4 regions of the Streptomyces zaehneri genome follow, and region 4 is predicted to be linked to each of the others. Evidence: riboswitches for the same ligand, from Rfam matches in the RefSeq annotation. Region 4 holds a riboswitch; each other region holds the start of a gene.
The links. A riboswitch is a leader RNA that binds a small molecule or an ion and turns the genes downstream of it on or off. The one in region 4 is predicted to bind cyclic di-AMP.
Positions count from the first base shown of each region.

Region 1 (7,487 bases), on a different contig from region 4:
GCCCAGCTCGGACTGCTGGATGGCGAAGCCCTCCAGGCCGGGCCGGTCGGGGTCGAGGTCGGCGATGTCGAAGCGGTCGCCGTGGATGGCGCCGTCGACGACGTAGCGCAGCGTGCCGTCGCCGTTCACGACGTAGTTGCCGTCGGCGATCTCGTCCCTGCCGTCCCCGTCGACGTCGACGGTGCGGATCTGGTGGAAGCTGGTCGCGCCGGTCGCCGGGTCCACCACGTACTTCCAACGGCGTTCGAGATCTGTGCCGTTGAAGTCCCAGGTCTGGAAAAGGACCCGGAACGAGCCGCGCTTGGCTCCGACCCGGGTGACCAGCTTGGTGACCAGGCTGGGGTGTTCGCCGTCGAGGTAGGCGATGCCGAAGTGGCCGCCGGAGGGGCCGTCGGCCACGAAGTCGTCGGGGACGGGCTGACGGGTCCGCTCGGCGCCGGTCGCTCCGTCGATCACCGACACGAACTGGTTCGCGGGCGAGGCGGCGGTGACCTGTGCGCCGTCGGCGAAGGTGGTCCCGGCGGCGGTGTGCGCCAGCACCTCGGCGCGGCCGTCGGCGTCGAGGTCGTAGACGGTGACGTTGTCGTCGTTGCGATAGCCGCCGATCGCGGTGGACCCGCTGATCGCGGCGGGCGCCGGGTCGTTGGCGCCGTTCCCGCCGACCTGGGTGTACGAGCCGGGTCCGAGGTCGACCCGCCACAGGCGCTCGCCGGTGAGCGTGTAGGCCTCCAGCAGATCGGGCCTGTCGCGGGTCCCGGACAGCCGGCTGACGACCAGCTCGTAGCGCCCGTCGCCGTCGAGGTCACCCGGCCAGGCATGCTGCACGGTGTAGCCGTCGGCACCGGCCAGCGGGATCTCGGCGTAGCCGTCGGTGAAGCGCAGAGCCGCCGCACTCGGCTTCTGCACCCGCCCGTCGACGACGGCGCGGACGGTGTACGTGCCCGCCCCCGGACTGTCGTCCTGATAGGTCGTCGACTTGCGCAGCGGCTCCCGGTTGAGCCGGCGTCCGTTCTTGTAGACGTTGAAGGCGATGGCGTTCGCGTGCCGCGCGTACTCGGTGCCGAGCAGCCGCCAGCTGAGGAAGGTCCCCTCGCCGGACGGGGTGGCGACCAGGCCGCGGTCGAGGTTCTCGACGATCCGGCGCGGGACCCCGGTGGCGTGCCCGGCGGGCGCGGAGACGAGTCCGGCCAGCAGGGTGACGGCGGTGACGGCGGCCGCGGCCGCGGCGCCCTTGATGAAGATGCGTCGGTCGACGCCGGACACAGGACCTCCGAAGAGCGATAGAAAGCGCTTGCTCGCTGACGGGGATCACTGTGTCCCCACTCTGTCCCGCCTGTCGACGGGGCAAGAAGGGCTGCCACAAGAACGCAACAGAACGATCATGAACGCGCAAAGTCCGACACCGGCCCTCCCCTCCCCCGGACACACCGAAGGCCGGACCCGGGGATCGGGGTCCGGCCTTCGGCCGCGTGTCAGGCGGGAGGTCGTCGCGGTCGGCGGGGGTCAGCCGACGGAGACGCCGTGCGCGCGGAGGTAGGCGATCGGGTCGACGTCCGAGCCGTAGTCCGGCGTGGTGCGGATCTCGAAGTGCAGGTGCGGGCCGGTCACGTTGCCGGTGGCGCCGGAGAGGCCGAGCTGCTGGCCCGCGGTCACGGTCTGGCCGGCCGAGACGGAGAGCTGGGACAGGTGGGCGTACTGGGCGTAGTAGCCGTCGGCGAGCCTGATGACGACCTGGTTGCCGTACGCGCCGCCCCAGCCCGCGGAGACGACGGTGCCCGCGCCCACGGCCTTGAGGGAGGTGCCGGTCGGGACGACGAAGTCGGTGCCGGTGTGGTAGCCGCTGGACCACATGCTGCCGGCCGTGTGGTAGGCGGTGCCGACGACGGCGCCCGCCACCGGCAGCGTGTAACCGCCGGAGGTACCGGTGCCGCTGTCGGCGGCCTGGGTGACCGCCTTCGAGGAGGACGAACCGGATGAAGAAGACGAAGACGACGAGGACGAGGACGAGGACGACGAGGACGACGACTTGGTCCCGGACGCCTTCGGCTTCGAAGCGGAGGACGAGGAGGAACCGGACGACGAACCGGTGCTCGCGGCCTTCTTGCCGATCGAGAGCTTCAGGCCGGGGTGGATCAGCGACGGGTCGCCGCCGACGGCCTGACGGTTGTCCTGGTACAGCTTCTGCCAGCCGCCGCTGACGTTCTGCTCGTCGGCGATCTTCGACAGATAGTCGCCGGACCGCACGGTGTAGGACTTGGCCGTCGTGGCGGTGGCCGACTTCCGCGCCACCGGCACGGACTGCACGGCCTTTTCCGGAACGGCCTGGGAGGCCGACTGCGCGACGGACTGCGCGGGGGCCGCGTGCGCGCCGGCGGCACCTATGAGCGGAAGGGCGAGCGCGGCGCCGCCCGTTCCGGCGACGGCTATGGAACGAGTGAAGCGCTGGGTCTTCGGACGGCGGTGCTTACCCTTCGCGGGCATGGCGAATTCCTCTCCGGCGCCTGCGAGGTCAGCTGTCGGGTGCGGACTGGAGATGCCCGGCCGCGCCGAGGCGCGGCTTTACCCCAAAGCCTGTTCCGGAGACCGGAACAGGCGGTTGTACCTGTGGGTCCCCCGCTCCTGCCAGATACGGGTGGGTGTGCGGACTCCGGGCGGTGGCAGGATTCGGCGTCCGTCCGGATTGGTGTGGAACGTAAGCGACCGGGACGCACAGGGACAAGCAGCGGTTGCGCCGCTCACGCCTTTCTCTTGATCCGCTGTGAGAATTCCCGGTCACACTCCGTGAGACAAGGGGGCCATCCACCGCCAAGCACCCTGGAAAGGCATGCGAATTACGTGAACATGACGGGCGACATACGGTCACGGATATGACGCTGCTCACGTGACAGCTCTCCAGGTTCCTTAATTCCAGAGCTAGTTGGAATTAAGGAACCAATTCGGACAGAAACCTCAGATGCGACGCAGCCGGATAACCGTCGCATCAAGGTCGCCCCGCAGTCCGGTGCGCAGCCCGTGATGGAGCAGCACCGCTCCCCGGTGGACTTCGCCCGTTTCGCGGCATTCGTACGATGCCGCCGGGTCGAGTCCGCGCAGCCGCAGCGCCGGAACGGGCTCGCCGAACCGCTGCGCCTGGAGCCAGGCGAGGACGACACTCTCGTCACCGCGCACGTACTGGACCGCGCTCAGGCCGCCCGCCGGGGGCCGCAGCCGGTACAGGTCGCCCTGTTGCACGAGCGGCCGGATCTCCTTGTAGAGGTCCACCCATCGGCGCGCCTCGGTGAGCTCCTCCTCGCTCCACCGCGAGAGGTCCCCGCCGACGCCGAGCACGCCGGCCATGGCGCTGACGAAGCGGAAGCGCAACGAGCTGACCCGGCCGTTGAGCTGGGCGTTGGGACTGTCGGTGACCCATGCCGCCATGACCCGAGCGGGGTGGATCTGGCTGAAGCCGTGCTGGATGTCGAGCCGGTCGAGCGGATCGGTGTTGTCGGAGGTCCACACCTGGTCGGTGCGGCTCATGATCCCGAGGTCGATGCGCCCGCCGCCGCCGGAGCAGGACTCGAAGGCGACCTGGGGGTGGGCCTCCCGCAGCCGGTCCAGGAGCGCGTACAGGGCCCGTACGTGGTCGACCCAGAGGCGCTGCGGGTAGGGGTCGTCCGGCCAGCCGGCGTCGGTGAAGCAGCGGTTGAAGTCCCACTTCACATAGTCGACGGGCGCGCTGGACAGGAGCGCGTGGAGCTGCTCCCAGAGGTACTCCTGGACGTCCTCGCGCGCGAGGTTCAGCACGAGCTGATTGCGGAACTCCGTCCGCTTTCGTCCGGATTGGAACTGCACCCAGTCGGGATGCGCCCGGTACAGCTCGCTGTCCGGGTTGACCATCTCGGGCTCGACCCAGATGCCGAACTGCATGCCGAGGCCGTGCACCTGGTCGGCGAGGGGCTTCAGCCCGTTCGGGAAGCGGTCGGGGTTGGGCCGCCAGTCGCCGAGCCCGGCGTGGTCGCCGGTGCGCGCACCGAACCAGCCGTCGTCGACGACGAAGAGTTCCACGCCGATCGCGGCGGCCCGCCGGGCGAGGGTGCCCTGCTGCTCCTCGGAGATGTCGAAGTAGGTGGCCTCCCAGGAGTTGAACAGCACCGGCCGGTCCTGTTCGGCGTCCGGGACGACGTGCGCGCGCTGGTAGGCGTGCCAGGTGCGGCTCGCCCCGCCGAAGCCGGCGTCGCTCCACAGGCCGGCGAAGACCGGTGTGGTGAAGGACTCCCCCGCGGCCAGCCGCAGCAGCCCCGAGTCGTCGTACCCGACGCCCCCGGTGATCTGCACGCGCGCGTCCGGGAGTTGGGCGACGGCGATCCGCCAGGTGCCCGACCAGCCGAGCGCACAGCCGTAGACCTCGCCGCGCTCCTCGGTCGCGTCGGTGTCCAGGGCGACCCAGGGCAGGTGCTGGTGCCCGGTGTGGCCGCGGCGGCTGCCGATGACCTGCTCGCCGTAGGTGAGCGGAGACCGGGTGAGCCGGGACTCGGCGGCCCAGCGGCCGTGCAGCTGCGACAGCCGCCAGTCGTCGCGCTCGGGCAGGGTCCAGGTGGCGGAGTCGGCGCGCAGCAGCTCCAGCGGCCCCTCGCCGTCGTTGCGCAGGGTCGTCCAGCGCTCGACGACATCGCCGCGCATCCGGTAGTGCAGGGTGACGGCGAGCCCCCCGTCCCGGAACCGCAGCCGCAGCCCGTCGTCGTCGGCCTCGAAGTCCTCGTAGGACCACTCGGTGCCGCGCCGCTCGTCGGTGCGCACCGACAGGGCCGGCCGGACGAAGCGGGGGCCGCCCTCGACCGGGTACTCCTCCCGGCCGTCGAGCGGGGACTCGAAGGACGCCCCCCGCTCCGACGCCGGGAGGGCGGCGAGCGCCTCGGCGTCCGCGAGCGCGATGCCCGGACCCCAGTGCAGGTGGACCAGCTCGTCGGCCCCGGTCAGGTGGAGGGCATAGCTGCTCGTCGGCCCCGAAAGGAGCCAGGTACGGCCATTGTCGGCGATCTCGGGCATCAAACCCCCACTAATTCGAACAGGTGCGATCAAGCGCCAACATCATCGAATGCCGTCGGCCTGCCGGGCAACTTTCCGTGGACAACTCTTCACCTGGGCGGACGAGCGGAGTGCCGCCCTGTGGACAACCCGTTGCCCGGGGAACCCATGTCGTATCGTCGGGGAAGCGTCCCGTCGGCCACCACGAGCCGCGCCGACGGAGACCGACAGGGAGGAAGCCCCCGTGACGCAGCAGATCCCGTCGACCGAGCCCGAGCTGGCCGGTGTGCGCAACTTCCGGGACGTGGGCGGTCTGCCGACCGTCGACGGCCGGCGGGTGCGGCACGGCGTGCTGTTCCGCAGCGGCCACCTCGCGCACGCGACCGACGAGGACGCCGCGTTCCTCTCCGGCCTGGGCCTGCACACGATCTTCGACTTCCGCAACGCCGCGGACCAGAAGCTGGAGGGCCCGGACGTCGAGCTCCCGGGCGTGCGCAACGTGAACCTGCCCCTGTCGGACCCGGCGGACGGCTCCGAGTTCTGGAAGATGGTCCGCGACGGCGAGATCGAACAGCTGCGCGGGATCCTCGGCGACGGCAAGGCCGCCGGCCGGATGATCGCCTCCTACCGCTCGATCATCAAGGAGCGGACGGCCGAGCACGCGCGGGTGCTGCACTCGCTCGCCGAGGACAGCGTCCCGGCCCTGATGCACTGCGCGGCGGGCAAGGACCGCGCGGGCCTGTCCATCGCGGTGACGCTGCTCGCCCTGGGCGTGGAGCGCGAGGCCGTCCTCGCCGACTACCTGGAGTCCAACGCCAAGCACCGCCGCTACCGGGTGCGCCGCAGCGCCACCTCCGCCGCGGCCTACTCCCCCGAGGTCATGGAGCTGCTCAGCCCCCTCTTCGACGCGCGTGCGGAGTACCTCGCGGCGGCCCTGGAGACCATCGAGGAGACGTGGGGCGGCGTCGACACCTATCTGGAGGAAGGCCTGGGGCTCTCCCCCGAGACCCGTGAGCGGCTGCGGAACCGCCTGCTCGACTGACCGCGTCCGGCTCCGTGTCCGGTATCACGTCGGGCTCCGTGCCCCGCAGGCCGCACTGGCGCCCGGCGGCCCTACTGTTTGGCCCCCACCTCGAACAGCAGCCAGAGGAACGCCGCGAAGACGTGCCCGACCGCGATGTAGATGATCAGCCGGATCCAGAGGGTGCGGGGGAACTTCTCCTCGATGTCCTTCATGGCGTCTCTCCGATGTCCGAAGGGGTCGGGCCCAGGCACAGCGTGGCCGTGGGGCTCTGCAACAGGGTGTGGACGAAGAGCAGTTCGACCCCGTCGGCGTCCTGCGCCGCTATGCGGTGCGGGGTCAGCGAGTCGAAGTGCGCGCTGTCACCGGGCCCGAGCAGTTCGGTGGTGTCCCCGAGGCGCAGCCGCAGCCGCCCCCGCAGGACGTGCAGCCATTCCTCCCCGGGGTGCACGCGCACGACGTCTCCCTGGGAGCCGTACGGCACGTGGACCCGCAGGGCCTGCATCCCGCGCCCGGAGGCGCCCGCCTGCCAGTACGTCCAGCCGCCCGCGCGGGTCGGTTCCATGCCCGCGCCGCGGACGACGGCGTCCCGGTCGGCGGACGTCTCACCGAGCAGTTCCGAGACCGTCGTACCGTAGACACGGGCGAGCGCGAGCAGCATCGGCAGCGAGGGCTGGCGCTGCCCGGTCTCCAGGCGGGAGAGATGGGCGGGCGACAGCCCGGCGGCGCGGGCCGCGGCCTCCAGGGTGAGGGCGGCCCTGCGGCGCAGGGCGCGCAGCTGGGGGGCGACGGCGTGAAGAGCCCCGGCTGGTTCCGCCGGGTCCTCGGACTCGGGCGAGCTCATGGCTCCATTCCACGCCGGAATTGCCTCTGCGGCAAATTTGTTGCCTCAGAGGCAAAAACGGCGCAGGCCCGGACCGTCCTCCCGGTCGCCCGCGCGCGGGCGGCTCAGCGGTTGGCCACCGCCTGCTTCACCAGCGTCCTGCCGAAGTCCCACATCAGCCCGCCGCCGCCGTGCGCGTCGTCCATCACGGCGGTGAAGGCGTCGACGAACCGGTCCACCTCCCGCTCGCCGACGATCAGCGGCGGGATCAGCTTGATCACCTCCAGGTGGTCACCGGAGACCTGGGTGAGGATCCGGTGCCGTTGCAGCAGCGGGACCACCACCATCTGCGCGAAGAGTCCCTTGCGGGCCGCCTGGAGCATGGCCCACCGGCTGCGCAGCTTCAGCGACCTGGGCCTCCCGAACTCGATGCCGATCATCAGACCCCGGCCGCGGACGTCGGCCAGCAGTTCGTACTTGTCGACGAGTGCCGCCAGCCGGGACCTGAGCAGGTCACCGGTGGCCCGCGCGTTGGCCACGACCTGCTCGTTCTCCAGTACCGACAACACCGCGAGCCCGGCCGCCATGGCCTGGGCGTTCGAACCGAAGCTCGCCGAGTGCACGAGCACCCGGTCCATC
Region 1 covers NZ_JASTTJ010000003.1:71,012-78,498, reverse strand. Annotated here, with positions in the region: gene QQM72_RS05970 (rhamnogalacturonan lyase family protein) at 1-1,263, opposite strand, end outside; gene QQM72_RS05965 (M23 family metallopeptidase) at 1,504-2,481, opposite strand; cyclic di-AMP (ydaO/yuaA leader) riboswitch at 2,486-2,645, opposite strand; gene QQM72_RS05960 (alpha-galactosidase) at 2,950-5,025, opposite strand; gene QQM72_RS05955 (tyrosine-protein phosphatase) at 5,249-6,046, shown strand; gene QQM72_RS05950 (DUF6126 family protein) at 6,118-6,240, opposite strand; gene QQM72_RS05945 (helix-turn-helix domain-containing protein) at 6,237-6,869, opposite strand; gene QQM72_RS05940 (aspartate aminotransferase family protein) at 6,974-7,487, opposite strand, start outside.
Region 1: another riboswitch for cyclic di-AMP. It lies ahead of QQM72_RS05965 (M23 family metallopeptidase); the one in region 4 lies ahead of QQM72_RS32760 (M23 family metallopeptidase).

Region 2 (7,487 bases), on a different contig from region 4:
GAGGCGGCATCCGACCCGTAGGGGTCCCCGGGGTCAGCCGGCCCGGTGGACCACCGCGTCGCAGAGTTCCATCAGCGCCGCCTTCGCGTCGCACTCCCGCAACGGCGCCAGCGCGGACCGGGCTTCCTTCGCGTACCGCACGGTGTCCCGGCGGGCCTGCTCCAGCGCCGGGTGGGCCCGGAGCGCCTGAAGCGCCTCGGTGTGCCGGGCGTCGTCGGTCAGGTCGGAGTCCAGCAGCTCGCACAGGGCGATGTCCTCGGGCAGCGACAGCCGCGCCGCCCGCTCCCGCAGCCGCAGCACGGGCAGCGTGGGAACCCCCTCGCGCAGGTCCGTCCCCGGCGTCTTGCCCGACTCGTGCGAGTCGGAGGCGATGTCCAGGACGTCGTCCGCCAGCTGGAAGGCGACGCCGAGCCGCTCGCCGTACTGCGTGAGCACGTCCATGACCGTCTCGTCGGCGCCGGACATCATCGCCCCGAAGCGGCAGGCCACGGCCACCAGCGAGCCGGTCTTGCCGCCGAGCACGTCCAGGTAGTGGTCGACCGGGTCCCGCCCGTCCGTCGGCCCCGCCGTCTCCAGGATCTGCCCGGTGACCAGCCGCTCGAACGCCTCCGCCTGCACCCGGACGGCCTCGGGCCCGAGGTCGGCCAGGATGTGGGAGGCACGCGCGAAGAGGAAGTCGCCCGTGAGGACGGCGACGGAGTTCCCCCAGCGGGTGTTCGCGCTGGACACACCGCGCCGCACGGCCGCCTCGTCCATCACGTCGTCGTGGTACAGCGTGGCCAGGTGGGTCAGCTCCACCACGACGGCCGAGGGCACCACGCCCGGCGCGTACGGGTCCCCGAACTGCGACGCGAGCACCACGAGCAGCGGCCGGAACCGCTTCCCGCCCGCGCGTACGAGGTGCTGGGCGGCCTCCGTGATGAACGGGACCGCGCTCTTGGTGGCCTCGAGCAAGCCTTCCTCGACAGCCGCCAATCCGGCCTGGACATCGGCTTCCAGAGCCTGGTCCCGCACGCTCAGCCCGAACGGCCCGACGACGGTCACGAGGGGTCTCCTGTCTGCTGGTGTCTACTGGCGATTACGCGGTTTGTCGATAGGTCTCTGCCATCACTCAAGTCAGCGTATCCGGTCACGTTTCGATCACCGATAGCCCCCACGTCCCGCGGGCTCGAATGGACTCGCCCGGGAGGCCCCCGCAGGCCAGGCGCTATCGGATCACGCCCGATATGTTTTCGATCAGCTCATATGAGCGGACATGGAGAGAGTTTCCGGGAACCGGAGATTCATGTCCCGGACCGGGCCTCCCGTCGGCCCGACCGGCCCGTCCGGCCCTCTCTCCACGTGACGACGATCACGCATCCCCTCCACTCCTCCCCCGCGGCACGTCGGGCGCGAGGAAAGCCGATTCCTCCGCACCCCCTCCGCCACCCATTGCCGGTGCTTTAACAGTGAGTTGGGCCTAATGCCCGATTCGCCACTCTTGTGAACGCTGGTGAGTTGGCTCACTCCCCGCGGAGATCCCGTCCGGGTTCACTCTTCACCGATCCTCCGCACCCCTCAAGCAAGTTGAAGCTTTGCACCCACAAAGGATCAAGCACCCCATAGGCCACAGACCAAGGTCAATAGGGGTGATCTGTGAATCCGGTACTTGTTTCGGACATGTGCTCTCGCATACGTTCCCGGCCTGTCGGGCGGAACGCCGAATCCTGCCGCCGCCCGAACACCCATCGATAACGCTCGGCAGGAGCGGGGGAACCAGGTAAGTCGCCGAAACGGAATTTCCGGATGTCTTGGATACACGAGACGTTTCGGACAGGCCGTACGGCTTGGGGTAAAGCCGCGACCGTCAGGACGCGACCGGGCAGCTCCCGCCCGAACCCGACAGCTCACCTCGCAGGCGCCGGAGAGGAAAATTCGACATGCCCGCTGCCGCTCAGCCGCGCCGCAACCGTTTCATCCGCACGCTCGCCGTCGCCGCCACCGGCGCGGCCGTGCTCGCTCTCCCCGTCCTCGGGGCGACCACCGCCTCCGCGGCGACCCCGGCCGTCTCCACGGCCACCAGCCTCGGCTACGCCAACAACCTCGACGGCTGGATCCGCGCCTCCCTCCAGGTCATGGGGCAGCACGGCATCCCGGGGACGTACAACGGCATCTACCGCAACGTCATCCGCGAGTCCTCCGGCAACCCCAACGCCATCAACCTCTGGGACTCCAACGCGGCCGCGGGCATCCCGTCCAAGGGACTGCTCCAGGTCATCGACCCGACCTTCCGCGCCTACCACGTCAACGGCACGTCGTGGGACTCGTACGACCCGGTCGCGAACATCACCGCCGCCTGCAACTACGCGGCCGCGCGCTACGGCTCGATCGACAACGTGTTCGGCGCGTACTGACCGTCCCGCCGGCCGGTCACCGGTGCCGGTCACCCGTGCCGGCCGCCGGTGACCGACTGGCCGGGGCCGACGACCGGTGGCCGGTACCCGGTAGCCGACAGCCGACACCGGCGGCGGCCAGTTGCCGCAGCCGGTAGCCGGTAGCGGCCAGTTGCCGGTAGCCGGTAGCCGGTTATGGAAACAGACGTTCGAGGACGACGGCCACGCCGTCGTCCTCGTTCGACGTCGTCACCTCGTCGGCCACCGCCTTGAGCTCGGGATGGGCGTTGGCCATGGCGACGCCCCGGGCCGCCCAGTCGAACATCGGGATGTCGTTGGGCATGTCCCCGAAAGCGACGGTTTCCTCGGGCCGCAGCCCCAGGTGCTCGGCGGCCAGGGCCAGACCCGTCGCCTTGGTGATGCCGCAGGGCTGGAGTTCGACCGTGCCCGGCCCCGACATGGTGACGGTGGCCAGCGACCCGACCACCGAGCGGGCCGTCGACGCCAACTCGTCGTCGGAGAGCGCGGGATGGCGCAGCAGCACCTTGCTGATCGGCTCGCACCACAGGTCGTCGCGCCGGCCGACACGCAGGGCGGGCAGCGTCGGGTGCGGCATCTGGTAACCCGGCTCGATGAGCGTCAGCCCGTCGACACCGTCCTGGTCGACAGCCGCGTACAGCTGCCCGACCTCCGCCTCGATCTTGCCGAGCGCCGTCTCGGCCAGCTCCCGGTCCAGGGTGACCGACCACAGCAGACGGTCCGCTCCGGCGTCGTACAACTGCGCGCCCTGCCCGCACACCGCGAGCCCCCTGCTGTGCAGCCGGGCGAGCAGCGGGCGCACCCGGGGCGCGGGCCGTCCCGTCACCACCAGGTGGCGTGCGCCGGCGGCCGCCACCCGCGCGAGCGCGTCGAGCGACCGGTCGGAGAAGGTGTCGTCGCCGCGGAGCAGCGTCCCGTCCAGGTCGGTGGCGATGAGGGAGTACGCGGTGCGCGCGGCATATGCGGTGGGTGCGGCCATGATCAGAGAATACGGATCCCAGGCCCCCCGGGTTCGACGCGAACCGGCCGACGTCCGAGTCCTGTCCGGTTCCGCCAACTCCCCTTGCACTCCTGGCTCACGCCTGGCTGCCGACCGACTCGATGAAACAGCTTTCTGGCACATCGCCGGATAGCGGACGGTTAAAGGCCTCTGCACCGGTTGGCAACAACATGGGACGCTACCTACCGCGATGACCGGGTGGACCGGTACCGTCCAGGTGTCCAGGGGGACTTGATCGGGGGGTCAGGTTGAGCAGTGGGCGCATTCGTGTGCTGAGGCCGCAGGACCTCGGCGAGGGGGAGCGGGAGCGGTGGCGCGCGCTGCGCGCCGCGTCGGCGCTGCCGCGAAACCCTTTCATGGAACCGGAGTTCACCGACGCCGTGGGCCTGGTACGGCCACGCTCGCGGGTGGCGGTGGTGTACGAGGGGCGAGAGCCGGTCGGCTTCCTGCCCCACGAGCGGGGCCGGCTCGGACAGGGCCAGGCCCTCGCGTACGGCGTCTCGGACGCGCAGGGCGCGGTGCTGGCCCCGGGACTCGGGCTGAACGCCGACGAACTGATGCGGGCGTGTGGCCTGTCGAGCTTCGCCTTCGACAACCTGGAGGCGGAGCAGGGGCTGTTCGTCCCGCACGCGGCCGAGGAGTACGCCTCCTATGTCATCGACGTGGAAAAGGGTTACGAGACCTATGAGTCCGTGCTGCGCGCCCAGTCGCCGAAGTTCCTGAAGACGACGCTGGCGAAGGAACGCAGGCTCGGCCGCCAGGTCGGGCAGGTGCGGTTCGTGTTCGACGAGCGCGATCCGGCCGCGCTGCGCACGCTCACGGCGTGGAAGTCCGCGCAGTACCGCAGGACCGGCCGCCGGGACCGGTTCGCACAGGAGTGGATCACCCGGCTCGTGGACGCGCTCTCCGGGACCCGCGCGCCGGAGTGCTCCGGCACGCTCTCCGTCCTCTACGCCGGTGACCAGCCGATCGCCGCGCACTTCGGGCTGCGCTCGTCGACCGTCCTGGCCTGCTGGTTCCCCGCGTACGAAACGGAGTTGGCGAAGTTCTCGCCGGGCCTGGTGCTGCATCTGCGGATGGCCGAGTCGGCCGCCGCCGAGGGCATCGGGCTGCTCGACCTGGGGCGGGGCGCGGCCGAGTACAAGGACTCGCTGAAGACCGGGGAGCTTCCCGTGTACGAGGGGGCGTGGTCGCGTCCGGGGGTGGGCGCCGCGCTCCACTGGCTCAGCCGTGAGCCGTCCCGTCGGGCGCATCACTTCGTGCGCGGCCGGCCGAGGCTCGCCGCGGCGGCCGCACGGACCTTGAAGGGCGTGGGCCGACTGCGCCGACCGTGACGGTCGGCACGGGCCGACCGACGTGACGGGCGTGAGACAAGGGGGGTCATGTACCGCGCTGCACGTGCACCGCAGGAGATACAGAGGTTCCTGGACATCGAGCCGGTACAGGTCGCCGAGCTGGAACTGGACGACGGGGGCGCCCTCAGACCGGGGCCGGGAAGTCCGCCCGTCACGCACGGTGAGGTGTTCGTGCTGGTCAGAAGGGGCGGGCGACCGATCGGGACGCTGCTCGGGTCGGTGCCGGAGGGAGCGGACCCGAAGACCGTCCTCATGGACCTGGCCACACGCGAGCAGGCCCCCGAGCCGCCTTCGGCGGGGCCCGCGAAAGGGACCGCCCCGGTCACCACGACCCCGGCCGCCCTGGCACAGGCCGCCCTGGCACAGGCCGAGACAACCTCGACCTCCGCCGCCGCCGTGGCCCAGGCCGTCACCACCTCGGCCGGCACCACCTCGGCCGGCACCATCCCGGCCGGCACGATCCCGGCCACGGCCCAGGCCGGCACCATCCCGGCCGCCACCGCCCAGGCCGCCGCCGTCCCGTTCACCACGGTCGTCGTTGCCACCCGTGAGCGCGCCGAGAAGCTCGCGCACGCTCTCGACTCGCTGCTCGCCCAGGATCATCCGGACTTCGAGATCGTCGTCGTCGACAACGCGCCCGTGACGGACGCGACCCGGGACCTGGTCGAGCGCAAGTACGCCGAGCGCGTGCGGTACGTCACCGAACCGGTGCCGGGTCTCGCCGTCGCGCACAACAAGGGCGTCGAGACGGCCCACGGCGAGGTGATCGCGTTCACCGACGACGACGTCGTGGCGGACCCGCGCTGGCTCACGGAACTCACCGCGCCCTTCACCGCCGACCCGGGCCTCGGCTGCGTCACCGGCCTGATCCTGCCGGCCCGGCTGCGGACCCCCGCCCAGGTCCTCCTGGAGAGCCACGGCGGCTTCGCCAAGGGCTTCACGGCACGCACGTACGACCCGCAGGACCCGCCCGCCGACGAACCGCTGTTCCCGTTCACCGCGGGCCGCTTCGGCTCCGGCGCCAACATGGCCTTCCGTACGGAGGTGCTGCGGGCGGCCGGCGGCTTCGATCCGGCGACCGGGGCGGGGACGCTCGCGAGGGGCGGCGACGACCTCTACGGGTTCGTCCGGGTCCTCGCCGGGGGCCATCGGCTCCACTACACCCCGCTGGCCCTGGTCTGGCACCACCACCGGGAGACCTGGCGGGACCTGGAGACCCAGGCGTACGGCTACGGCGCCGGCCTCACCGCCTACCTCACGGCGATCCTCGTCAACCGGCCGGGCCTGCTGCCCGCGTTCCTGACCCGGCTGCCCCGAGGGCTCGCCCACGCGCGGACGCTGACGGCGAGCCGGGAGGCGGAGCCCGCGGCGGACGGCGCACCCGGAGGGCACGATGCCCGGACCCACGCCTGGCCCGCCCGGCTCTCCCGGCTCCAGCGGCGCGGCATGCTCTACGGGCCGGTGGGCTATCTGCTGGCCCGGCGCGCGCTGCGAGGTGCTGCGCGATGACGGCGTCCGCACACAGGGCCGACGGAAGCAACACCGGTAATGGCGGTAACGGCGACGGTAACGGCGGTAACGGCGGTAACGGCGGTAACGGCGGTAACGGGAGTATCCCGGTGTTTCTGTATCACGCCGTGATGGAGGAACCACCAGGCTGGATCGCCGAGTTCACCGTCAGTCCCAAGCAGTTCGGCGAGCACCTGGACGCCGTCGTGGACAGCGGCCGTACGCCCGTCACGATCAGCGCGCTCGCCGACCACCTCGCGGGGCGGGCGCCGCTGCCACCCCGGCCGGTGCTGCTCACCTTCGACGACGGCTTCGCCGATCTGCCCGGTGCGACCGCCGAGGCGCTGGCCGGTCGCGGACTGTCCGCGACCGCCTACCTCACCACCGGAGCGATCACCCGCGGCGGACGCAGCCTGCTGCCGCCCGCGCCGATGATGACGCTGGCGCAGGCGGCCCAACTCGAGCGGTACGGCATGGAGATCGGCAGCCACACCGTCACCCACGCCCAGCTGGACACCCTCGCACCGCGGGCGCTCGCGCACGAACTGCGCGTTTCCCGCTCGGTGTTGGAGGACGCCCTCGGCCACCAGGTCCGTCATCTCGCCTACCCGCACGGCTACAACAGCGGGCGGGTACGGCGAACGGCGGCGGCCGCGGGCTACGAGACGGCCACCGCCGTACGGCACGCGCTCAGTTCGGATCGCGACGAGCACTACCGCATCGCCCGGCTCATCGTGCGCCGAGGTCACACCGTCGCCGACGTCCGGGGCTGGCTGGCGGGATCCGGCGCCCGTGTCGCCCCGTACCGCGACGGACCGAAGACGGTCGGCTGGCGCTGGTACCGCCGTGCCCGCGCCGCCGTACAGGGACCGGTGTTCGCGGGTTGAGCCGAGTTCGACGATTTTGGTGTGAAAAGAAGAGAAAATTCCTATAGTTGCTTTGGGGGAGGGGAGCCTCGACGTGCAACAACACGTGCCCGTACCGAGCACCGAGAGCAGCGAACTGCCCACCCCTGATCTCTCCACCGGACCGGGAAGCCCCGGTGCTCCGCAAAGTCCTGGCGCTCCGGAAGGTCCTGGTGCTCCGGGGGGTCCGGGCCCGGCCACCGGCGGTGACCGCAGACCCTGGCGGATCCCGCGCCGTCCGCCGGAGGCCGGCCTGCTGACGCTGCTGCTCGCCGCCGGGCTGTGGGTGTACGCGCTGCCCCGCATC
Region 2 covers NZ_JASTTJ010000018.1:79,098-86,584, forward strand. Annotated here, with positions in the region: gene QQM72_RS26875 (polyprenyl synthetase family protein) at 34-1,044, opposite strand; cyclic di-AMP (ydaO/yuaA leader) riboswitch at 1,704-1,915, shown strand; gene QQM72_RS26880 (transglycosylase SLT domain-containing protein) at 1,920-2,393, shown strand; gene QQM72_RS26885 (HAD family hydrolase) at 2,566-3,390, opposite strand; gene QQM72_RS26890 (GNAT family N-acetyltransferase) at 3,681-4,745, shown strand; gene QQM72_RS26895 (glycosyltransferase) at 4,794-6,275, shown strand; gene QQM72_RS26900 (polysaccharide deacetylase family protein) at 6,407-7,162, shown strand; gene QQM72_RS26905 (hypothetical protein) at 7,236-7,487, shown strand, end outside.
Region 2: another riboswitch for cyclic di-AMP. It lies ahead of QQM72_RS26880 (transglycosylase SLT domain-containing protein); the one in region 4 lies ahead of QQM72_RS32760 (M23 family metallopeptidase).

Region 3 (7,487 bases), on a different contig from region 4:
GCGCCTCTTTTGAACACGTTCACAGGGGTGCTGGGCCCCCGGAAGGGCCAACAGGGACACCTCCGTCCTCCGACAGGGCCGAATTCCTTGTGAAGAACTTCACGAACTTTCCCGAGGGGGTGCCCCAGGAACGCGCCCGAGGGGCCACGAAGGGCCCCTCGGGACTGCTCATCCGCGCATCCTGCCTGCTCAGCAGAGTGCAAGTAGCGGGTTGGCCGGGCTCACGCGATGGACCAGGGGATGCCGTCGAGGATCGCCTCCTATCGCGACTCGAGTGCCGCGTGGAAGGCGATGCCGTCGAGGATGTCGTGCTCGCTCACCACGACCTCCTGCGCGCCGATCCGCTCCATGATCGCCAGCAGGACGAGCGCGCCCGCCGCGATCACGTCCACCCGGCCCGGGTGCATCGCCCGATACGCCGCGCGCTGTTCATGGGTGGCCCGGAGAAGGTCGTCGCTGATGCTCCTGACCCGGTCGAGACCGATCCGCGCGTGGTGGATCTTCGTGGAGTCGTACGCGTCCAGTCCCAGGGCGATCGCCGCGACCGTCGTCACCGAGCCGGCCAGGCCCACCAGGGTGTGCGCCTCGCGCAGCGGGACCGTCCGCTCGGCGAGGTCGAGGGCGGCCTCGACGTCGGCGCGCATCGCGGCGATCTGCCCGGCGGTGGGCGGGTCGGTGACCTTCCCGTCCACGACCAGGTGCCGCTCCGTCATCCGTACGCAGCCCACGTCGACGGAGCGCGCGGCACGCACCCGGTCGTCGCCGACCACGAACTCGGTCGAGCCGCCGCCGATGTCCACCACCAGGAAGGGCTCGGCCAGGTCGGCACGCCCGTCGAGTTCCCTCGTGGCGCCGGTGAAGGAGAACTCGGCCTCCTGGTCGCCGGTGATGACCTCGGGCTCGACGCCGAGGATGTCCAGCACCCCGCGCACGAACTCGTCCCGGTTCTCCGCGTCCCGGGAGGCGGAGGTGGCGACGAAGCGCAGCCGCTGCGCGCCGTGCTCCTTGATGGCGGCCGCGTACTCCCGGCAGGCCGCGAAGGTCCGCTCCAGCGCCTCGGGGGCGAGCCGTCCGGTGCGGTCGACGCCCTGGCCGAGGCGGACGATCGTCATCCGGCGGTCCAGCTCGACCAGCTCGCCGGTCTCCGGGTCGGCGTCGGCGACGAGGAGGCGGATCGAGTTCGTACCGCAGTCGATGGCGGCGACCCGGGTCACCGGGCGGCCGCCTTCGCGTCGTCCCGCTCGACCGGCACCACACACGTGCCCTTGCGCCACCACTGCGGGAGCATCTCCAGGGCCTCGTCGCCGAGGGGGTTCACACCCGGGCCGGCCGCCAGGGAGTGCGCGACGAGCACGTGCAGGCACTTCACCCGGTCCGGCATGCCGCCCGCGCTGGGGAAGTTCTTCAGTTCCTCGATCTCGTCCCGGCGCCGGATGTAGTCCTCGTGCGCGGCACGGTAGGCGGCGGCCAGCTCCGGGTCGGCCTGGAGCCGCTCCGTCATCTCCTTCATCACGCCGTTCGCCTCGAGCGTGCCGATGGCCGAGTTGGCCTTCGGGCACGTCAGGTAGTACAGCGTCGGGAAGGGCGTGCCGTCGGGCAGGCGGGGGGCCGTCTCCACGACGTCCGGCTCACCGCACGGGCAGCGGTGCGCGATCGCGCGCAGACCGCGCGGCGGCCGTCCGAGCTGCTGCTTGAAGGCCTCGACGTCCGCGTCGGTGGGCTCGGTGCGCGGGGTGGTCGGCGGGGGCGTTTCCATGCCTGTCTTTCTATCGGTTCTGGCCACCGGCTCCGGCCACCGGCTCTGGGTACCGGGTTCCGGCTGCCGGCTCTGGCTGCCGGCTCTGGCTGCCGGCTCTGGCTGCGGGTTCTGGCTGCCGGTTCTGGCTGCGGGTCGGTTCACTGGTCGGAGGCGTCGGACTTGTCGACGCCGTCCCAGACGTTCGAGTACCAGGGGCGGTCGGCCGCCCCGAGGTCGGTGCGGGACTGCCTGGCCGCCTCCGGGTCGATCACGACGAACCCGGTCTCCCCCGGCAGCACGTAGTGCAGCCGCTCCCGGATCTGCTGCTCGGCGTAGGCGTCGTCCTGCCAGCGCGCCTTGAGGTCGCGCAGCTGCTCGACGCGTTCGCCGGCCTGCCGCTTCTCGCGCTCCAGATCGGCGATCTCGGCGCGCTGGGAGACGTACTGCCGCATCGGGTAGGCCAGGGCCACGATCAGCGTGCACAGGACGAGCGCGAGGAGCGCGGCACGGCCGGTGAGCCGGGAGCGGCGGGCCTGGCGCTTGGTCTGGGAACGGTAGACCCGGGCCGCGGTCTGCTCGCCGAGCAGCTTGATCCTGGTCGCGGTGGAGAAACGGTCCCGGTCCTTCACGGCCACTGCTTCCCGCCTCCCGTCTCACACGTGCGTACGTCCCCGCACACGGTACGGGACCGGTACGGGGACGTACGTACGACTGGCGGAGCCTTGACCCGGTTAGGGTCGGCGGCTCAGCCCTTGCTGTGCCCGAGGTCCGCGGAGCGGACGCGCGGGAGGGTTCAGCCCTTGAAGCGCGGGAAGGCGCTGCGGCCGGCGTACACCGCGGCGTCGTCGAGGATCTCCTCGATGCGCAGCAGCTGGTTGTACTTGGCGACGCGGTCCGAGCGGGCCGGGGCGCCGGTCTTGATCTGACCGCAGTTCACCGCGACCGCGAGGTCGGCGATGGTGACGTCCTCGGTCTCGCCGGAGCGGTGGGACATCATGCACTTGAAGCCGTTGCGCTGGGCCATCTCGACGGCGTCGAGGGTCTCGGTCAGCGAACCGATCTGGTTGACCTTGACGAGCAGGGCGTTGGCGGAGCCCTCCTCGATGCCGCGGGCCAGACGCTCGGGGTTGGTGACGAAGAGGTCGTCGCCGACGATCTGGACCTTGTCGCCCAGCTTGTCGGTGATGACCTTCCAGCCGGCCCAGTCGTCCTCGTACAGCGGGTCCTCGATGGACACGAGCGGGTACGCGGAGACGAGCTCCTCGTAGTACTCGGTCATCTCGGCGGCCGAGCGGGACTTGCCCTCGAACTCGTACTTGCCGTCCTTGTAGAACTCGGACGCGGCGACGTCGAGCGCGAGCGCGATCTGCTCGCCGGGGACGTAACCGGCCTGCTTGATGGCCTCGATGATGAGGTCGAGCGCGGCGCGGTTGGACTCCAGGTTCGGGGCGAAGCCGCCCTCGTCGCCGAGGCCGGTGGACAGGCCCTTGGTCTTCAGCACCTTCTTGAGGGTGTGGTAGACCTCGGCACCCCAGCGCAGGGCCTCGGAGAAGGACTCCGCGCCGATCGGGGCGATCATGAACTCCTGGATGTCCACGTTGGAGTCGGCGTGCGAGCCGCCGTTCAGGATGTTCATCATCGGCACCGGCAGCAGGTGCGCGTTGGGGCCGCCCAGGTAGCGGAACAGCGGCAGGTCGCTGGCCTCGGAGGCGGCGTGCGCGACGGCGAGCGAGACGCCGAGGATGGCGTTGGCGCCGAGCGAGCCCTTGTTGTCGGTGGCGTCCAGGTCGAACATGGCCTGGTCGATCAGGCGCTGCTCGGTGGCGTCGTAGCCGACGAGCTCCGGGCCGATCTGCTCGATGACGGCGAGGACGGCCTTCTCGACACCCTTGCCGAGGTAGCGGTTGGGGTCACCGTCGCGGAGCTCGATGGCCTCGAAGGCACCGGTGGAGGCGCCGGACGGAACGGCGGCACGACCCGTGCTGCCGTCGTCGAGGCCGACCTCGACCTCGACCGTGGGGTTGCCTCGGGAGTCCAGGATTTCCCGGGCTACGACGACGTCGATGGACGGCACGAGCATCTCCTTCTTGGGATGTGACGCTGGTTGTGCGGGGCCCGGGGGCCTTGATGAGCCCTTGCTGAGCCTTGCGACTAGAGCCTAACCGCCCCGGGACCGTCGGCAGCCGACCGACCGTCCCGTGGACAGACAGACGGTACCTATTGTTTCCGCCCGGAACAAAGGGAGTGGCCGAGAAAAGCCGACAGGAGGTGACGAACGGGCAAAGAGAAACCCCGCTCCGGTGCGTACGGGGGAACACGCACCGGAGCGGGGGGCCCGTGGGGACGGGGGGTGACCCTCACGAGGTCTTCAGTGTGCCGACCTCGCATATGAGGGCGCTGTGGCTTCTCTGGGGGCCAGGTGTCACTTCACGTGAGGTGACACCCCCAGGCGCCGCGACACCCCAGATGCGGTGTCACTTCAGGCGCCGTGACGCCTCGGGCGCGGTGTCACTTCAGGTGCAGCTGCTGGCCCGGGTAGATCAGGTCGGCCTCGACGACGATGTCCTTGTTCAGCTCGAACAGCTTCGCCCAGCCGCCCTTGACCTTGTGCTTCTCGGCGATGGAGCTGAGGGTGTCGCCCTTGACGACCTTGTACTCGCCGTCGCCCTTCTTGACCTTCTTGCCGGTCGGGGTGGTGACCGTCTTGGAGGCGGCCGGGCGGTCGGTCGAGCGGGAGGCGCTCTGCTCCTCGGTCGAGCGGCTGCTGGTGCTGCCGCTGTTCGACGAGCCGGCGGAGCCGGAGGAGCTGGACGAGCCGGAGCTCGAGGAGCCGGCGCTCGAGCCGTTGTAGGCGGCGCCGGACAGGCCGGTGCCGCAGACCGGCCAGGCACCCTTGCCCTGGCCCGCGAGGACCTTCTCGCCGATGGCTATCTGCTGGGACTTGGAGGCCTGGTCGGCGGTGGAGGCGTAGGCGGTGCCGCCGTACGCGGCCCAGGTGGACGCCGAGAACTGCAGACCGCCGTAGTAGCCGTTGCCGGTGTTGATGGACCAGTTGCCGCCGGCCTCGCACTGGGCGACCGCGTCCCACTCGGAGGCGGTGGCGGCGGAGGCGTTGCCGGCCGCCATCAGCGGGGCGGCGATGGCGACGCCGGTGACGCCGGCGAGCGTGGCGACGCGGGTCGCCTTGGAGGGACGGCGGTGCTTGCCCTTGGCGGAAAACAGCATGGTGGATCCCCTCACCGACGCCTGCGAGGTGAGCTGTCGGGTTCGGGCCGTGTGAGTTGCCCGGCCACTTCCTCGCCCGTCGGAGCGCTGCTCCGTGGGAGGTGTGGCTTCACCCCGAGCCGTTCCGGTCAACCGACCGGCGCGGCACTTACCTTGGGTCCCCCGCTCCTGCCTACGGCGCTTGACGCGACGACTGTTCCCGGGTCGTCGCTGGCAGGATTCGGCGTTGCGACGGCCGGGGCCCGGGTTGCCGAGCGGCCTCGACCGTAGACACGCGATCGGCGGAATTTCAAAGACGATCAGGGCTTCTGAGACTCATCCCACACTTTCACCAAACCGGACATTCGGCGCGAAGCGTGACGCGAACTGCCACTGTTTTTCTTGGGCTTTGCGCCCTATTCCACCCCTGTGTCGAGGGTCTGACCGGCGGCGATGTTGCTCGGGTCGACACCGATGAGGTCCCGGTTCTCGGCATAGAGGGCGCGCCATCCGCCGTCGAGGCCAAGGGAGTCGGCGATGGACGCGAGGGAGTCGCCCTCCTGGACGACATAGGTCGCCGCGGCGTGCCGGCCGGCGGAGGCGGTGGTGGTGCCGTCCAGGCCGTCGTCGGTCGCGCTCTTGGTCGTGGCCTCGTCGGCGGTGGCGCCGCGGTGCTTGCCCGAGCCGAGGGAGCCGGTGTCGACGAGGCTCCAAGAACCTTCGTCCTGGACGTATTTGTCCGAGTCGTCCGCGCCCGGGGTCGCCGTGGACGAGTCGTCGCCCGTCGAGCCGTCGCTCCGGCCGCCGGAACCACCGGAGGTACCGGAGTCACCCGTGGCGGCGGAGGAAGGGGACGAAGGGGAGGAAGCGGATGCCGAAGGCGAACTGGATGAATCAGCGGACGAGTCGGACGATCCGGTCGAGGAGTTCTCGTCGGCCGTGGAGCCCGAGGCGCCCGAGGATCCGGACAATCCCCTGGACAGGTCGGACAATCCGGAAGAACCAGACGAGTCTGACGAGTCGGAAGAATCGTCCGCCACGCCGGTGTCCACGTTCAGCGCGCCGTTCTCCTGGGTGAGCCCGGAGGTCAGCCCGCAGGTGCCCCACGCGCCGATCCCCTCGGCCGCGAGCACCTTCTGCGCGACGGCGATCTGCTGGCTGCGGCTGGCCAGGTCGGGGCTGGTGGCGTAGTCGAGGCCGCCGTGCGCCTCCCAGTCCTTCTGGGTGAGGCTCAGGCCGCCGTACTCGCCGCCGCCCTCGTCGGCGCTCCACGAGCCGCCGGTCTCGCACTGCGCCACCTTGTCCCACACCGTGCCGTCCGCCGCACTCGCGCCGGAGGCGGCGAGCAGCGGGATGGCGATGGCGGAGCCCGTCACTCCGGCCGCGACAAGGAGGGCCGGGGCCTGGCGGGGGCGACGGTGACGACCGTTCCCGGAGAGCATGCGAGGGGCCTTTCTCTGGACAGCACTGACCGGCGCGGCAGGTGGAACCGATGCGTCGCGCTGACGAGAGAACGTATCGGCAGACGATCACTTGTCACAAGTTAATGCCGCGCAGATCACGTGAAGATCACAGACTTGAGTGTTGGTCACCTTTGCTCCGCCGAACGGTCACACTCCGGCTGACATCCGGTCAGATGCGGATCCTCATGAACCGGAATGCACCGGAGTGAACTCGACCGGCAAAGTCCGCAGTCCGCGCATGATGAGCCCGCCGCGCCACCTCAACTCGGCCGGATCCGCGGCCAGTCGGAGATCGGGCAGCCGGGTGAGCAGGGTGGCCAGCGCGGTCTGGCCCTCCAGCCGGGCCAGCGGCGCTCCCAGGCAGTAGTGGATGCCGTGGCCGTAGCCGAGGTGCTGGTTGTCACGGCGGGACAGGTCGAGGGTGTCGGGGTCCGAGAAACGCGCCGGGTCACGGTCGGCGGCCGCCAGCACCACGAGCACGGGGTCGCCCGGCGCGATGTCCTGCCCGCCGATGCGCAGCGGCTCGGTCGCGAACCGCCAGGTGGCGAGTTCCACGGGGCCGTCGTAGCGCAGGAGTTCCTCGACGCCCGTTTCGAGGAGGCCGTGCTCGCCGTCGTCCTCGGTGAGCGACCGCTGGAGGCGTGCGCGCTGCTCGGGGTGGGTGAGGAGGGCGTAGGTGCCGTTGCCGATGAGATTGACGGTCGTCTCGAAGCCGGCGAACAGCAGGATGAAGGCCATGGCGGCGGCCTCGTTCTCGGTGAGGTGCTCACCGTGGTCCGAGGCGCGGATGAGACCCGAGATGAGGTCCTCGCCGGGAGCCGGGTCGGCGGGAAGCTCCGCGCGCTTGCGGTGGATCAGCTCCAGCAGATATCCGCGCATCTTCTTCACCGACCGCGCGACACCGCCCCGCGGGCCCCCGCCGTGCCGGATCATCATCCCCGCCCAGTCGCGGAAGTCGTCCTGGTCCTCACGGGGGACGCCCAGGAGGTCGCAGATCGCGTAGATGGGGAGAGGGAAGGCGAAGTCGTGGATGAGGTCGGCCTTCCCCTCGGCGGCGAACCGGTCGATGAGCTGATCCGTCA
Region 3 covers NZ_JASTTJ010000029.1:93,139-100,625, forward strand. Annotated here, with positions in the region: gene QQM72_RS35430 (Ppx/GppA phosphatase family protein) at 261-1,214, opposite strand; gene QQM72_RS35435 (DUF501 domain-containing protein) at 1,211-1,756, opposite strand; gene QQM72_RS35440 (FtsB family cell division protein) at 1,897-2,373, opposite strand; gene eno (phosphopyruvate hydratase) at 2,532-3,818, opposite strand; gene QQM72_RS35450 (transglycosylase family protein) at 4,247-4,963, opposite strand; cyclic di-AMP (ydaO/yuaA leader) riboswitch at 4,967-5,153, opposite strand; gene QQM72_RS35455 (transglycosylase family protein) at 5,359-6,384, opposite strand; gene QQM72_RS35460 (cytochrome P450 family protein) at 6,589-7,487, opposite strand, start outside.
Region 3: another riboswitch for cyclic di-AMP. It lies ahead of QQM72_RS35450 (transglycosylase family protein); the one in region 4 lies ahead of QQM72_RS32760 (M23 family metallopeptidase).

Region 4 (7,487 bases):
GCCGTGCTCGCCGCATTCGGTGACGGCCTCGGGGACCTGCTCCGCCGGAACGGCGACGACCGCGAGGTCGACGGGCGCCGCTATGTCGCGCACCGAGCGGTGGGCGGGCACCCCGTCCAGTTCCTTCAGGTCCTCGGGGAAGGCCTTGTTCACGGCGTACAGCCGCCCGGTGAAGCCCGCCTCGCGGAGGTTGCCGAGGACGCTTCGGCCGACGCCGCCGGGGCTGCGGCCGGCGCCGACGACGGCCACGGAACCGGGCGCAAGCAGCCGCCCCACGGAGTGCGCCTCGGCGCGCTGTTCCCGCGCGCGCTGCACGGCGACGGAGCGTTCGGTGGGTTCGAGGCCGAACTCCAGGCGCACGACGCCGTCCTCGAAGCTGCGCCTCTGGGTGTATCCGGCGTCCGTGAACACCTTGATCATCTTGTTGTTGGCGGGAAGCACCTCGGCCGCGAAGCGGCGGATGTCCCGCTCGCGCGCCACGGCCGCGATGTGCTCGAGCAGCGCGGAGGCGACGCCCCTTCCCTGGTGGGCGTCCTGGACGAGGAACGCGACCTCGGCCTCGTCGGCCGGGGCCGAGGCGGCCATGCCGTCGGCACCAATGCGGTCATAGCGTACGGTGGCGATGAACTCGCCGCCGACCGTGGCCGCGAGTCCCACCCGGTCCACAAAGTCGTGGTGCGTGAAGCGGTGGACGTCCTTGTCGGACAGGCGCGGGTAGGGCGCGAAGAACCGGTAGTACTTCGACTCGTCCGAAACCTGCTCGTAGAAGCTGACCAGGCGCTCGGCGTCATCGACGGTGATGGGGCGGATGCGCGCGGTGCCGCCGTCGCGCAGCACCACGTCGGCCTCCCAGTGGGCGGGGTACTCGTGCCGGTCCGACGCGCTCTGCATGGGGCCCAGAGTACGGCTCGCGTACGACAACGGCGCGAGGCAGTCTGTGGAGGACGTTCGTCGGATCGAGGCCGCGATCCGACGCCCACGTCGGGAGGGGTCGCACGACCCCTCCCTCACACGCTTCACGTGTGGAACACTGGTCTAGACAACCTGAACACTGAAGGGCAGCATCACATGGCTGAGCGCCGCGTCAACGTCGGCTGGGCCGAGGGCCTTCACGCCCGCCCCGCTTCCATCTTCGTCCGGGCCGCCACGGCCGCAGGTATCCCGGTGACGATCGCCAAGGCTGACGGCAACCCCGTCAACGCGGCCTCCATGCTGGCCGTTCTCGGCCTGGGCGCCCAGGGCGGCGAGGAGATCGTCCTCGCCTCCGAGGCCGACGGCGCGGACGCCGCGCTCGACCGTCTGGCGAAGCTGGTCGCCGAGGGTCTCGAGGAGCTCCCCGAGACCGTCTGAGCGCGTGGCCCCCTTTGCGCCTGAGCCGCCACCGCACTCGCGGATGCGGTCGTGCGTCATCGGGGGTGCTCAATTGACGGTGATGGCGTTCGTCACTTCAAAGGTGTCGTCCCGCTAAACCACGAAGGGCTCGTCCGAATTATCGGGCGAGCCCTTCGCATTTCCCGCTACGGGCAGCAGAAATAATCCCCCGCGAATTATCCCCTCTTTGTATACGGCCCTCGTGTTAATGCCGCAGACCCGTCATGTTTACGGGAGGTTGCGAAGTCCTCACACGGTCGGCGCGCTCGGGCCCGCCGGAAAAGCGCAGCCGGTGCGCGCCCGTCGCGCGCTCGGTGTGCAGCGCCGTGATCGCCCGCGCACGCTCGCCGTCGCCGCGCGCCACCGCGTCCACGATCGCGCCGTGCTCCGCCCAGGACTCCACGGGGTTGGCCGGGGCCTCCACCGCGTACATCCAGGCGATCTTGTGGCGCAGCTGGGTGAGCATCGACGTCAGGGCATGGCTCCCGGAGGACTGGGCGAGCGTCTCGTGGAACCAGCCCCCCAGGGAGCGCAGGTCCTCGCTGTTGCCCCGCCTGGCCCGCTCCTGGCCCAGCCGGACGAGGCCGCGCAGCACCTTCAGATGGGCCTCGGTGCGGCGCTGGGCGGCCCGGGAGGCGCCGAGCGGCTCCAGGAGCATGCGCATCTCCAACAGGTCCGCGGCCTCCTGCTCGGTCGGCTCCGCGACGCACGCGCCCGCGTGCCGCCGCGTGACGACGAAGCCCTCGGCCTCCAGCGTGCGCAGCGCCTCCCGGACGGGCACGCGGGAAACGCCGTAGCGGCGAGCGAGGAGTTCCTCGGTGAGGCGGCTGCCGCGCTCGTAGACACCCGCGACGATGTCGTCCCGAATGGCCGTGCACACCGAGTGCGCCGGAATACGCATGACGGACCTCCGCCTTAATCCCCGTGAAACGTCGACGATTGACGTGTGTTCCGTGACTCTATTGCAATGGGCGGGGATTTCCGATGGCGGGCCGGAATCCAGGGATATTTTTTGGACAGCGGGGCCTCGAAAACGGCGAAAGCCCCGGCCGGGAGGGCCGGGGCAAGACGATCTGTCGCCGTGGGTCGTCAGACGTTCACGCCGTGGTTGCGGAGGTAGGCGACCGGGTCGATGTCCGAGCCGTACTCCGCGGTGGTGCGGGCCTCGAAGTGCAGATGCGCGCCGGTGACGTTGCCGGTGGCGCCGGACAGGGCGATCCGCTGGCCCGGGGTGACCTGCTGGCCCACCGACACCTCGATGGACGACAGGTGACCGTACTGGGTGTACGTCCCGTCGTTCATCTTGATGACGATCTGGTTGCCGTACGACCCGCCCCAGCCGGCCTCGACGACGGTGCCCAGGCCGACCGCGTGCACGGTGGTGCCGCTGGCCGCGTGGAAGTCGATGCCGGTGTGGCTGCCGGAGGACCACAGGGAGCTGCTGGCCTGGTAGCTGGTCGACACGTAGGAGCCGGTGATCGGCGAGACGAAGGTGTTGAGGCGCTTGCGCTCGGCCTCGCGGGCCGCACGCACGCGTGCCTCGCGCTCCTCCACGGCCTTCTTGGCGGCGGCCTGCCGGGCGGCCTCCTCGAAGGCCGCGTGCTTCTGCACGGCGACCTGGTCGTCGACCTGCTCCGCGACGGCCTCGGACGCGGTGACGACGGGGATCAGGCCGGTCTGCTCGGGGCTGGGCTCGGCGGCGAGGGCCGGGGTGGCGGCGACGGTGGCCATCACGCCGGTGGTGGTGAGCGCCGCGACGCCCGCCGCGCGAGCGGTGGTCCGCTGCATCCGGCCGGGACGACGGTGCTTGCCGGGCGCGCAGGTGAACGCCATGAAGTCGGGTGTGTCCTTTCCTTCCTTCTCGCCTACCGGGTTAGCTGACGGGTTCGGAGCAGGAAGGTCTCCTACGGACCCCCTCGCGATCACGCGCGGGCGTCCGATTCACCCCAGGGACTGCACATGGGTCCCCGGCTCCCCTGGCTCGCGCCGTACGGGGACTCGGCGATGACTGTCCGGTGCCGCGGCTGCGGCGCACTGCCTGACGAACAGCCCGCATGACGCTAAGCGGCGCGGGTTTCAATCCTCAAACGGATCCCGGTTTTTGTAGCGCATCCCACAGGGCAGACGGGCAACCTCCGCATCAATTCGGACATAGGGAAGCCCTGGTGACGCTTTCGCCGACCAGGGCCCCCACAAGCGCGTGCCGTTGCCGGGACCTACTCCGCGGACACGACCTTCACCTCGCCGATGCCGAGGGCCTCGACCGGCTCCTTGATCTGGGCCGCGTCACCGACCAGCACGGTCACCAGTCGGTCCACCGGGAAGGCGTTCACGGCCGCCGCGGTGGCCTCCACGGTGCCGGTCGCGGCGAGCTGCTGGTACAGCGTGGCCTGGAAGTCGTCCGGCAGGTGCTGCTCGACCTGGTCCGCCAGCGTGCCGGCGACGGCCGCGGCGGTCTCGAACTTCAGCGGCGCCACACCGACCAGGTTCTGCACGGCGACGTCACGCTCGGCGTCGGTCAGCCCCTCGGCGGCGAGGGTACGCAGCACCTTCCACAGGTCGTCCAGGGCGGGGCCGGTGTTCGGGGTGTCGACGGAGCCGCTGATGGCGAGCATCGCGGCCCCCGTGCCGTCGGGGGCGGACCGCAGGACCTGTCCGAACGCGCGGACCCCGTAGGTGTAGCCCTTCTCCTCGCGCAGGACACGGTCCAGCCGGGAGGTGAGGGTGCCACCGAGGCAGTACGTGCCGAGCACCTGCGCGGGCCACACACGGTCGTGCCGGTCGGCGCCGATCCGGCCGATCAGCAACTGCGTCTGGACGGCGCCCGGACGGTCCACGATGACGACCCGGCCGGCGTCGTCGGCGGTCACCGGCGGCACGGGCCGCGCCTGGGCCGAGGAGCCCTTCCAGGCGCCCAGGGTGTCGCCGAGAAGCGCCTCCAGGCCGACACCGGTGAGGTCGCCGACGACCACGGCGGTGGCCGTGGCGGGACGGACGTGCCTCTCGTAGAAGGCGCGTACGGCGGCGGAGTCGATCTTCTCGACCGTCTCCGCGGTGCCCTGGCGCGGCCGCGACATCCGCGCGGTGGCCGGGAACAGCTCCTTGGAGAGCTCCTTGGCGGCGCGCCGGGAGGGGTTGGCCAGCTCGTGCGGGATCTCGTCCAGGCGGTTGCGGACGAGGCGCTCGACCTCGCTGTCGGCGAACGCGGGGGCCCTGAGGGCGTCGGCGAGCAGACCGACGCCCTTGGCCAGGCGCGAGGCCGGCACTTCGAGGCTCAGCCGGACACCGGGGTGATCGGCGTGCGCGTCCAGAGTGGCGCCGCAGCGCTCCAGTTCGGCGGCGAACTCCTCGGCGGAGTGCTTGTCGGTGCCCTCTGAGAAGGCCCGCGCCATGATCGTGGCGACGCCGTCGAGGCCGGCCGGTTCGGCGTCCAGGGGTGCGTCGAGGAGGATCTCGACGGCGACGACCTGCTGGCCGGGACGGTGGCAGTGCAGCACGGTCAGGCCGTTGGCCAGCGCGGTGCGCTCGGGCGCCGGGAACGCCCACGGCCTGGCCTCGCCCGCCCGGGGCTGGGGGTGGAAGTCCATCGTGGCGAGCTCGGTCACCGGGCCGCCTCCTCGTTCTCGTCCTGGTCGGCGGGGGCTTCGGCGGCGGTCGGCTCGTAGACGAGCACCGCTCGGTTGTCGGGGCGCAGGCGGGCCTTGGCGATCTCCTGCACCTCGTCCGGCGTCACGTCCAGCACACGCTGGACGGCGTTGAGGGCGAGCTGCGGGTCGCCGAACAGGACGGCGAACCGGCACAGTTCGTCGGCGCGGCCGGCGACCGTGCCGAGCCGGTCGAGCCACTCGCGCTCCAACTGCGCCTGTGCACGCTCCATTTCCTCGGCCGTGGGGCCCTCCTCGGCGAACCGGGCGAGCTCCTCGTCGATGGCGGCCTCGATGACGGGCACCTCCACGTCACCGGACGTCTTCACGTCCAGCCAGCCCAGGGAGGGCGCTCCGGCGAGCCGCAGCAGGCCGAAGCCGGCCGCGACGGCCGTACGGTCGCGGCGCACCAGCCGGTTGTAGAGGCGGGAGGACTCGCCGCCGCCGAGGACGGTGAGCGCCAGGTCGACGGCGTCGCACGCGCGCGTGCCGTCCTCGGGCAGGCGGTAGGCGGCCATCAGCGCGCGGGCCGGCACCTCCTCCTCGACGATCTCGCGCAGCTGCTCGCCGATGACGTCGGGCAGCCCGCCGTCACGGGGGGCGGGCTTGCCGTCGTGGCCGGGGATGGAGCCGAAGTACTTCTCGACCCAGGCGAGGGTCTGCTCCGGGTCGATGTCACCGACCACGGAGAGGACCGCGTTGTTGGGCGCGTAGTACGTGCGGAAGAACGCGCGCGCGTCCTCCAGGGTCGCCGCGTCCAGGTCGGCCATCGAGCCGATCGGCGTGTGGTGGTACGGGTGGCCTTCCGGGTAGGCGAGAGCGGTCAGCTTCTCGAAGGCCGTGCCGTAGGGGACGTTGTCGTAGCGCTGGCGGCGCTCGTTCTTGACGACGTCGCGCTGGTTCTCCATCGACTCGTCGTCCAGCGCGGTGAGCAGCGAGCCCATGCGGTCGGCCTCCAGCCAGAGGGCGAGCTCCAGCTGGTGGGTGGGCATGGTCTCGAAGTAGTTCGTGCGCTCGAAGCTGGTGGTGCCGTTGAGCGAGCCGCCGGCCCCCTGGACCAGCTCGAAGTGCCCGTTGCCCTTGACCTGGCCGGAACCCTGGAACATCAGGTGCTCGAAAAGGTGAGCAAGACCCGTACGCCCCTTGACTTCGTGGCGTGAACCGACGTCGTACCAGAGGCACACCGCCGCGACGGGGGTCAGGTGGTCCTCCGAGAGCACCACGCGCAGGCCGTTGGCCAGACGGTGCTCGGTCGCTGTCAGGCCCCCGGAGCCTGCCTGGGCTGTGGCCGTGTGACCCATGGGCATGTACGTCCCTTCCGATCGCGGACGCGGTCGTCGAAACCGCGGTTTTCCTGCCGGTCCTGCCACTGTATGCAAGCGTGCGGACGGTCCGCGAAGTTCCCGGACGACATACGCCGAGAGCGAGATCGCGTAGCCTGCGGGCAGCCGTGGAGGAGATGCCTCTGCGTTCGGGCCGGACGGCCGACGCCGGGTCCCGCCCGCGCTGTCAGTGCCACGGTCCACAATGGTCCGCGTCAGATCCCGTATCACGCCCCAGCAAGGAGCCGGCAGCGATGGCCCGCCGCAGCACGAAGACCCCGCCGCCCGACGAGTCGTTCGAGGAGCGGATCCTCGACATCGACGTCGTCGACGAGATGCAGGGCTCCTTCCTCGAGTACGCGTACTCGGTCATCTACTCCCGCGCCCTGCCGGACGCCCGTGACGGCCTCAAGCCGGTGCACCGCCGCATCGTCTACCAGATGAACGAGATGGGCCTGCGCCCGGAGCGCGGCTATGTGAAGTGCGCCCGGGTCGTCGGCGAGGTCATGGGCAAGCTGCACCCGCACGGTGACGCGTCGATCTACGACGCCCTGGTGCGGATGGCCCAGCCCTTCTCGATGCGGGTACCGCTGATCGACGGCCACGGCAACTTCGGCTCGCTGGGCAACGACGACCCGCCGGCCGCCATGCGGTACACCGAGTGCCGTCAGGCCCAGGCGACGAGCCTGATGACGGAGTCGATCGACGAGGACACCGTCGACTTCTCGCCCAACTACGACGGCCAGGAGCAGGAGCCGGTGGCACTGCCCGCCGCCTTCCCGAACCTGCTGGTCAACGGCGCGTCCGGGATCGCGGTCGGCATGGCCACCAACATGCCGCCGCACAACCTGGGCGAGGTCATCGCGGCCGCCCGCCACCTGATCCGCTACCCCGGCGCGGATCTGGACGCCCTGATGAAGTACGTTCCGGGCCCCGACCTGCCCACCGGCGGCCGGATCGTCGGCCTCTCCGGCATCCGGGACGCCTACGAGAACGGGCGCGGCACGTTCAAGATCCGTGCCACGGTGTCGGTGGAGACCGTCACGGCCCGCCGCAAGGGCCTGGTCATCACCGAACTGCCCTTCACCGTCGGGCCCGAGAAGGTCATCGCCAAGATCAAGGACCTGGTCGGCTCGAAGAAGATCCAGGG
Region 4 covers NZ_JASTTJ010000025.1:26,767-34,253, forward strand. Annotated here, with positions in the region: gene QQM72_RS32745 (bifunctional acetate--CoA ligase family protein/GNAT family N-acetyltransferase) at 1-891, opposite strand, end outside; gene QQM72_RS32750 (HPr family phosphocarrier protein) at 1,069-1,350, shown strand; gene QQM72_RS32755 (GntR family transcriptional regulator) at 1,577-2,272, opposite strand; gene QQM72_RS32760 (M23 family metallopeptidase) at 2,461-3,204, opposite strand; cyclic di-AMP (ydaO/yuaA leader) riboswitch at 3,220-3,385, opposite strand; gene QQM72_RS32765 (M16 family metallopeptidase) at 3,588-4,976, opposite strand; gene QQM72_RS32770 (M16 family metallopeptidase) at 4,973-6,322, opposite strand; gene QQM72_RS32775 (DNA gyrase/topoisomerase IV subunit A) at 6,592-7,487, shown strand, end outside.